DNA from 2 places in the Kitasatospora sp. NPDC004745 genome. Region 2 is predicted to be linked to the other one. Evidence: riboswitches for the same ligand, from Rfam matches in the RefSeq annotation. Region 2 holds a riboswitch; the other holds the start of a gene.
What was found. A riboswitch is a leader RNA that binds a small molecule or an ion and turns the genes downstream of it on or off. The one in region 2 is predicted to bind cobalamin.

Region 1 (4,504 bases), on a different contig from region 2:
GGACGGCTCGACCGGCACCGGCGTGGCGGGCACCGGCACCGGCTCGGGCGCTCCCGGTGGGGTGATGCCGTCCTGCGGGGTACCGGCCGTGCCACCCGTCGGGGGTGCGGCGGGCGCGGGCGGGCGGCCCCCGCCCGCCGGGGGCCGGGCGGGGGCCGGGGCACGGCCGGTGCCGCCGGTCCCGCCGGTACCGCCGGTGGCCCCGGTGCTGCCCGAAGCCGCAGCGGCGCCGCCACCGCCGGTCGCACCGCCGGCACCCGTCGACCCGCCGCCGGAGCCGCCCGAGCCGCCCGAGCCGCCCGAGCCGCCCGCGGCACCGGAACCACCGCTCGACCCGCCCGCGGCGCCGCCGGAAGCACCCGCGGAGCCCTGGCCCGGGTCGGCCGGCTGCCCACCCGGGTCGGCGCTGTGCGCCCGGACGGTGTCCGGCGAGAAGCTCGGACGCCCCTCGGTGCCCTCGATGTCGGTGCCACCGAAGATCCACAGGTCGACGCTGCCCGGCTTCGGGTGGTGGCTCATCGCGCCGAGCTGGCTGTAGGACCACTCGTTCTGGCCCGGATCGGCGTGCCAGTACGACCAGTAGGCCGTGGCCGGCGGCGTGAGGACGCACTTCTCCTGGTCCGGGGTCGGGAACTGCTTGCCGTCCTGGTAGCCGCTGTAGCCGATCCGGCAGATGAACGCCGGGCCGTCGTGCCCGGTGCCGGCGGTCTTCCAGCCGCCCTGGTTGAGCAGGGCGTACCCGGTGGTGGGGGTGCTCCCGCAGGAGCGCAGCAGCGGGCCGCCCCACCTGCTGAAGTCCACGGCGAGCACGACGCCGGAGGTGGTGGTGCACTGGTCCATCGGCAACGGCGCCGCGGCGGCCGGGGCGGTGTCCACGGCGACGCCGCCGAGGGCGAGGGCGGCGGTCAGCGCCGTCGCCGCGAACAGCCGGCCGAGGCGGGCGCCCGGTCCCCCGGTCATCGGTGACGTCCAGGGGCCGCGGTCCGGCGCCGGCGGGCGACGAGGACGGCGGCGGCGCCGAGCGCGGTCAGCGCACCGGCCCCTGCCGTCAGCGTCAGCGCCTGGCTACCGGTGCCGGCCAGGCTGCCGGAGCCGGTCGACACCGGCACGCCCCCGGCCGGGGCGACACCGTCACCCGCCGGGGCGTCGACGCCTCCGGCCGGACGGACGGTCGGGCCGCCGCCGGCCGCGGGGGTGTCGGTGACCGGGGCCGGTGCGGTCGTGGTCGGCGAGCCTGTCGGGGTTCCGGCCGGGGTGCCGGTCGGCGTGCCCGTGGGCGTTCCCGTCGGGGTTCCGGTGGGCGTACCCGTGGGCGTGCCCGTCGGGGTTCCGGTGGGCGTGCCCGTCGGGGTTCCGGTGGGCGTCCCCGTGGGCGTACCCGTCGGCGTGCCCGTCGGCGTGCCCGTCGGCGTCCCCGTGGGAGTTCCGGTCGGCGTCCCCGTCGGCGTCGGCGTCGGTGTGCCCCCGAGGGGGCGGCTCAGCGTGCCGAAGGAGATCCCGGTGGCGCCGCCGACCACCTGGGTCGAGGCACGGACGTCCGAACCCTGCTGCCCGGCGGAGGCGACGTTGAACCCACCGTCGCCGTTCTGCTGACCGGCGAGGAAGTCGAGCGCCTTGGCGATCTGCGCACCGTAGTCGGCCTTGCGCAGCGTCATGCCCTGGACGGCCAGCGCGGCCGAGTTGGTCGAGTCGCCGGCCGCGCCGGGGAAGCCGCCGTCGGGCAACTGCCGCGCGGCGAGCCACCCGAGGCCCTTGTCGACCGCCTGCGCTGCGGCGTCGTCGCCGGGGACGAGCGCGAGGGCCATGGCGGCGATCGCCGTGCTGTCGACGTCGGAGTCGCCGGTGGCGGGGATCAGGCTCGGCCAGGAGCCGTCCGGGTGCTGGAGGCCCTTCAGGTAGGCGACCGCGGGGGCGGCGTTGGCGGCGTCCCCGGCGCGGAGCTGGGCCATGACGGCGAGCGCCTGGGAGAAGACGGAGGTGGCGTAGACGTAGTTCCCGGCGGCGTCGCAGCCCGTGTTGGCGTCGGCCTTGGTGCACACCATCGCGGCGAGGGCGGCGATCAGGTCGTGGCCGCCGAAGTTCCGCGGGTCACGGCCGACCACCTCGGCGAGCAGCGCCTCCTTGCCGATCGACCCGCCGCCGGCGTACTCGGTGCCGATCGCGGTCCAGTCGTCGACGGTGCGCTCGCTGGCGTCCTTGCCCCGCTGGTCCAGGAAGTCGACGATCCGGCGCAGCGCGGCGTCGTCGGTGCCGGTGGCGGCGAGCGCGTAGGCGCCGTCGATGGTGAGTCCGAAGTCGGCGAAGGCCGGGAAGCCCTCGTAGTAGTGACCGTCGATCAGGCGGGACGGGTCGGCGAGGTAGGCGGCGCCCCTGGCGACGTCCGGCGTCCGGCCCGCGGCGGGGACGGCCGCCCCGGCGAGCGAGACGGCGGGCCGGCCGACAAGCGCCGTGCCGCAGGCGGTGACCGCGAGTGCTGCGGCGGCCAGCAGGGACGTGGTGCCCCGGCTCCTGTGGCGCGTACGACTGCTGCTGACCCTCACCGGCGTCTCCCTGGTCGGTCGACGCGGGGCGCAACGGCGCAGCCGACGGCTGCCGGTGGAGCGCGTGGCCGTCGGAACTGCGTCGTAGTCCGCGACGACGCGAGTGCTCTCTGAACAGACCCCGGTTCAGGCATTCCGGCTCATCCGCCCTGGGCGGATCTACGGTTGCGGGTCAGCGCCGGAGTTGGACCGGCTTCCCCTGAGGACCGAGGTGAAAAACCGGTTCATCAGACCACGTCAGCGGAGTGGGAGTCAACGGCCTGTCAGATGGTCCGCTCACCCTGACGGGACGGGCCGCGCGGATCAGGACGGCCGGGCGCCTCCTGCCGCACCGCAGGGCGTGCCGGAGCTGCCGGCACCCCTCCCCGCGGGGTGCCGGCAGGTGCCTCCGGACGTCAGGGCGCCGTGATGCCCGGCTGGGCGCCGGCGCCGAAGGACCAGCCCTCGACGTCGCCGGGGGCCGGGTTGTAGCTGCCCGCGCCCAGGCTGCTGTACGACCAGGGCCCGCCGTGCTGGGCGTGCCAGTAGGACCAGTAGGCGCTGCCGGTCGGGTTGGTGCAGGTGGCCGGCAGCGCGTTGATCTTGCAGACGAAGCCGGGGAACCGCGGGTGGAAGGCGTACGTGAATCCGGCGCCGGTCAGCGCGGCGAGCCCGGTGGCCGGATCGCCGGGTGCGCAGCCGGTCTCGACGCCGCCGCCGACGGCGGTGAAGTCGACCACGACGGTGACGCCGGTGGTGCCGCTGCAGGCGGCCGCGTGGGCCGCGGGGGCCTGGACGGCGGAGGCGCCGAGCAGGCCGGCGGTGAGGGCCGCGGCCGCGGCGATCGAGCCGAGCGTGCGGCGGGCCGGTCTGGCCGGGGTGAGGGTGTCGGTCATCGGAACTCTCCTCGTGGGCTCAGGGATTCGGTGGCTGGCTCAGGAGTTCGGTGGCTCAGCGGGCGGCCGGCGCCGGGCAGGCCAGGGTCGGGGCGGCCGGACGCGCGCCGGCGGCGGAGAGGGTGGCCAGCGGGGTGCCGGCGAGGCCGAGCGCGGCCTGCGCGGTGGCCCGGGCGCCGTTGGCCGGGTTGAATCCGGTCGCGTCGTAGGCGACGGCGCCGCGGACCGCCGGGTCGGCGGAGCAGCCCTGCTGGAACTTCACCAGCCGGCTCCAGCCCTTGAGGCCGGCGCCGATGCGTCCGCCGGCCAGCAGCGCCTGGGTGGCCAGGCCCGTGGTGTTGGCGTTGGAGGCGGTCGCCCCGGCGGCCGCGAAGCCGCCGTCGGCGTTCTGGTGGGCGGTGAGCCAGCCGAGGCCGGCGTTCGCCTTGGCAGTGCGGCCGGTGGCGGCGAGGGCCTGGGCGGCCAGCGCGGTGGCGTCCGGGTCGCTGGTGCAGGTGGTCTGGCCGAAGGAGACCGGGTAACCGCCGTCCGCACACTGGCTGTTCGCCAGGAAGTCGACGGCCGCGGCGGGGGCGCCGCCGGGGGTGCGGTGCAGGGCGATCAGGGCGAGCGACTGGCCGAAGGCGTTGCTGTAGTCGCCCCACTGGGAGCGGTCGGAGAAGCGGCCCTCGGCGGTCTGCAGGGAGCGCAGCCGGGCCGGCAGGTCGACGCCTCCGAAGGCGGTCGGGTTCGCGCCGCGGACCTCGGCGGCGAGCAGCAGCTTGGCGGTGGCACCGGCGTAGGCCTCGGTGGTGCCGTCGCCGAGGTAGCCGCCGAGGATCTCGGGCTTGGCCAGCCAGGCGGTGGCCCGGGCGGCGGCCTCGTCGGAGCCGTGGGAGGCGGCGAAGGCCAGCACGGCGTCGACGGTCAGGCCCTGGTCGGGGTAGGCGGTGCCGTTGAACACGGACTCGAAGTGGTCGCCGTCGACGAGCTGGCGGGCCAGCCAGCCGCCCGCGGCGGCGTCGGGGCGGATCGTCGGGGCCGCGGTCGCGGCGGGTGCGGCGGCGGGCGCGGCCTGGGCGGCGGTGGCCGCCGGGAGCGCGGTGGCGA
Region 2 (4,504 bases):
GCCTCGGCCGAGTCGAAGTCGATCCGCAGCTTGAAGAAGACGTCCTGCAGGCCCATCACGCCGAGGCCGACCGGCCGCCAGCGGGAGTTGGAGGTGCCGGCCTCGACGGTCGGGTAGAAGTTGATGTCCACCACGCGGTCGAGGAAGGTGACGGCGGTGCGCACGGTGGCGTCCAGCCGCTCCCAGTCCATCGCGCCGAGCAGGTCCTCCGCCGACGCGCCCTCGGCGACGTGCGCGCCGAGGTTGACCGAGCCGAGGTTGCAGACGGCGGTCTCGGAGTCGTCCGTGACCTCCAGGATCTCGGTGCACAGGTTGGAGGAGTGCACCGTGCGGCCGGGCAGCGCGGTCTGGTTGGCGGCGCGGTTGGAGGCGTCCTTGAAGGTCATCCAGCCGTTGCCGGTCTGCGCCAGGGTGCGCATCATCCGGGCGTACAGGGTCTGCGCGGGGATGGTGCGCACGGCCTTGCCGGCCTGCTCGGCCTTGCGGTAGGCCTCGTCGAAGTCGGAGCCCCACAGGTCGACCAGCTCGGGGACGTCGGCGGGGGAGAACAGCGACCAGTCCTGGTTGGCGTTCACGCGGCGCATGAACTCGTCCGGGATCCAGTGCGCCAGGTTGAGGTTGTGGGTGCGGCGCGCCTCCTCGCCGGTGTTGTCGCGCAGCTCGAGGAACTCCTCGATGTCGGCGTGCCAGGTCTCCAGGTAGACGCAGGCGGCGCCCTTGCGACGGCCGCCCTGGTTGACCGCGGCGACGGAGGAGTCGAGGGTGCGCAGGAACGGGACGATGCCGTTGGACTTGCCGTTGGTGCCGCGGATCAGGCTGCCGCGGGAGCGGATGCGCGAGTACGACAGGCCGATGCCGCCGGCGTGCTTGGAGAGGCGGGCGATCTGCGCGTAGCGGCTGTAGATCGAGTCCAGGTTGTCCAGCGGCGAGTCGAGCAGGTAGCAGCTCGACATCTGCGGGTGGCGGGTGCCGGAGTTGAACAGGGTCGGCGAGGAGGTCAGGTACTCCAGCCGGCTCATCAGGCGGTACAGCTCGGCCACCTCGCGCACGGACTGCTCGGTGTCGCCGACCGCCAGGCCACAGGCGACGCGGAGCAGGAAGTGCTGCGGGGTCTCGACGACCTTGCGGGTGATCGGGTGGCGCAGCAGGTAGCGGGACTGCACGGTGCGCAGGCCGAAGTACTCGAAGCGGTCGTCGCCCTGCCGGTCGATCAGCGCGTCGAGCGCGGCGGCGTGCTTGGCGACGAAGGCGGCGGTGGCGTCGCCGATCAGGCCCTCGGCGTGGCCGACGGCGATCGAGGCGGCGAACGAGGTCGCGCCCTGGCTGTCGGCCTCGTCGACGATCTCCAGTGCGAGCAGGCGGGCGGCCAGCTTCGAGTACTGGGGGTCCTCGGCGATCATCGACGCGGCGGCGTCCACGGCCAGCCCGCGCAGCTCGGCGAAGTCCGAGCCGGCGTGGCGGCCGCGCAGCGCGGCGGCGGCGACATGGCCGGGGTCCACCTGGGGGAGATCGACACTACGGTCGGTGAGCAGCCGCAGCAGCGCGCCGCCGGGGTCGGAGACCGTCGGGGCGGCGGGGGCGGAACCGGAGCCCTGGGCGGGCAGGGTGGCTGAGGCAGCGGTGGTCAAGGCGCTCTCTCCTGGCGGCGATCGGCGGCGGTGATCGGGTCCGGGCCGAACGGGGCAGGGGAGCACGGCGCGTACGCAGGAGTGCGTCGCGCGACGGTGGCGTCCCCGGCCCGCCCGCGAGGCCCGGAAGGTACTGCTCGTGCTGGCGCGGCCTCTGCGGGAGGGCCGTGGCGCACACCGTCGGCAGGTACTCGGACTCGCGGGCGCGGCTTGTCGAGCCGCCCGCACACCGCTGCGGGGCAGTCCCGGACTCGCACCGGGTTCCCCTGCTTTGACAGCAGGAGTGAGCATACATCTAGTGGCGGCTGACTGCGGCGGCACCATATGTTGTGGCCGACGTGTCGTGGGCCACGGTGGGCCCGGCGGCCGTTCAGTGCTTCAGATAGACCTTGTAGGTGCTCGAATCGCCCGTCGGAGAGGTGAACTGGGCGATCAACCGGTAGTGCCCGCCGCTCGCCAGCGCCGTCGCCAGGACGCGGTCCGTGGCGGCCGGGGCGGTGCTGTCCAGGACCACGACGGTGAAGTAGCCGTCCTTGATCGCGGCGGCGCTGCCCTCGTCGCCGTGATGCTCGACACCCGCCGCGTCCCGGTAGTCCGTCCCGGAGCGGGCCGACGTCCACTGCTCGGGCCGGCTGACGGCGCCGAGGTAGTACTCGGGCAGCCCGTCGACCTCGGTCAGGTAGTGGCCCTGCGGCGTGGCGTGCACCCGCAGGACGGCGAGCAGCCGGCCGGAGTCGGGCCCGTTCTGGTAACGCAGCGCTGACTGCTCCAGACCGAGCGCGAGCAGGGCGACCCAGACCAGGATGCCCAGCTGCGGGTGGCGGAAGTGCGCGCCGACCAGCCGGGTGAGGCCGACCCCGGCGAGCGGGGCGGCGAGCAGCATCCCGAAGCCCAGGTGCCGGAACAGCGCCCCCGAGGTGCCAAGCGCCAGGTGGACCGCCGGGACCAGCAGGGCGGTGCAGGTCAGGGCGGTGCCCAGCAGGGCGCGCTGGGCGCGGGTGGTGGTGACGCCGTCGTTCTCCGGCGACTCGAGCAGCTGCTCGCGGCGGGCGTACGCGATCGTGCCGGCCACCGCGAGGACGGTGAACAGACCGCCCCACTGGACGGTGTTCAGCAGGATCTCGCCGACCGGACGGGAACCCTGCCCGTGGGCCGGGGACCACCCGGCGACCTTGCCGAGCAGTCCGAACGGCAGCAGGGCGCCCACCGTGCCGGCGGCGAGCAGCAGGGCCCGCAGGGCGGCCGGGCCGAGCCGTCGCCGCGGCCAGGCGGTGGCCGCCGCCAGCGCGACCAGCGCGGGCAGCGTGAACACCGCGGAGTACGCGACGGCGCAGGCCAGGGCGGCGACCGGCGCGGCGAGCAGGACGAGGGCCACCGGGCGGCGCGCGGTGAACACCGTGACCCAGGCCGCCAGGGCGACCAGCAGGACGGCGAGCGCCTCGGGCGCGGCGTAGAAGCCGACGACGACGGTCGACTGCACCACCGCGTAGCCGGCGATCGAGCAGATCGCCACCCGCTCGTTGAAGAGCCGGCGGGTCAGCGAGTACAGCAGCACCGTGGTGAGCAGGGCGAAGCAGAGGCTGAGCACCCGGGCGCCGAAGATGCCGTTGGCGTCGGCGGCGGCGCCGGCCAACGGCAGGTACAGCTGGGGCGTGCCGGGTATTCGCTCGGCCAGGTGGGTGGTCACGGGGGTGCCGTGCAGCAGGTGGTCGAGCTGCTGGCGGCCGGCCACCATGGCGGCGGCCTCGTCGGGGTGCGCGGCGGCGAGCAGGCGCAGCGAGAGCAGGGCCTGGATGACGAGGACGGCCGCGAGCACGCCGCGGGCGATCCAGCGGCGCCGGGGGCTGGGGGCCGGGTCCCAGCCGATCGCGGGGACCTGCGGGATGGTGTACGGCGCCAGCTCGACGGCCTGGTCGTCTACCGGGCCGGGGGCGCCGGTCGGGGCCACCTGCGGCGGCGCGTCGGACGCATCGGGTGCCGGAACGTCGGGCCCGGGAACGTCGGGTGCCGGAACGTCGGGCCCGGGAAGGTCGGGCCCGGGAACGGCCGGCCCGGACGGATCGGTCCCCGGGCCGCCGGTCCCGGAAACCCCGGACGCAGGGACCCCGGACGCAGGAACCCCGGACGCGGGAACGCCGGGCCCGGCACCGTCGCCCCCCGCCGCGCCCGGCCCGGGCGAGCGGTCGGCGCGGCGGAACAGGTCGGTCCCGGCCGCGGGCGCCGCGGGGGCGGCGTCCGCCGTGGTCAGCGGGTGCCCGCCGCCGTCACGGGTGTCCGTGTCGAGGGCGGCCCGGGCGGCCCGCAGGGCGTGGGCGGCCCGGGCGGCGCGCGCGGCCCGTGCGGCGGCCGGGGTGGGTACGGCCTCGTCCGGCACCGGCACGGGCAGGTGTGCGGGCACCGGCGCCTGTGCGGGCCCGGCGGCTGCGTCGTCCGGGGCGGGGGTGAACTCTGACTCTGCGCTCATCATGGGTTCCGGATGTCGAAGCCGAAGCGGGGGTCGGACACGCGCCGCCTGAAGGCCGCGAGGGTCTCCGGGACGGCCTCGACGCGCCAGTCGGCCCGTTTGACGATGTTGAACCAGACGAAGCCGAGGATGTCGTCGTGCGCCGCGACCCCGGAGAACAGCTGGTCGATGTCCGCGAGCTGGCGTTTGCCCTGTTCCGAGGCGGTCTCGCAGATGAAGAACGGCTTCTGGCTGAAGCCGCGGATCTCGGCCATGGTCGGCCCGTACAGGAGGTCGAAGTTCTTCGGCCCGGTGCGGGTGAAGTACCCGGTCATGCCGGCCCAGTCGACGTAGGCGTCGCCCGGGTAGTAGGGCGCGAGCCGGGTGTTGGGCGCCGGGTCGGTGATGTTCGGGTTCCAGACCCAGATGACGT

Region 1: linked by a shared signal. The riboswitch ahead of ACFYUY_RS39280 (prenyltransferase/squalene oxidase repeat-containing protein) and the one ahead of ACFYUY_RS36295 (ribonucleoside-diphosphate reductase subunit alpha) in region 2 are both predicted to bind cobalamin.

What each region holds. Positions count from the first base shown of each region.
Region 1 is NZ_JBIALK010000050.1:11,959-16,462, reverse strand. It holds partial or broken gene ACFYUY_RS39285 (hypothetical protein) at 397-960, opposite strand; gene ACFYUY_RS39280 (prenyltransferase/squalene oxidase repeat-containing protein) at 957-2,540, opposite strand; cobalamin riboswitch at 2,648-2,777, opposite strand; gene ACFYUY_RS39275 (flagellar hook-length control protein FliK) at 2,936-3,415, opposite strand; gene ACFYUY_RS39270 (peptidase) at 3,471-4,504, opposite strand, start outside.
Region 2 is NZ_JBIALK010000036.1:36,719-41,222, forward strand. It holds gene ACFYUY_RS36295 (ribonucleoside-diphosphate reductase subunit alpha) at 1-1,604, opposite strand, end outside; cobalamin riboswitch at 1,793-1,957, opposite strand; gene ACFYUY_RS36300 (glycosyltransferase family 39 protein) at 1,999-3,576, opposite strand; gene ACFYUY_RS36305 (glycoside hydrolase family 26 protein) at 4,092-4,504, opposite strand, start outside.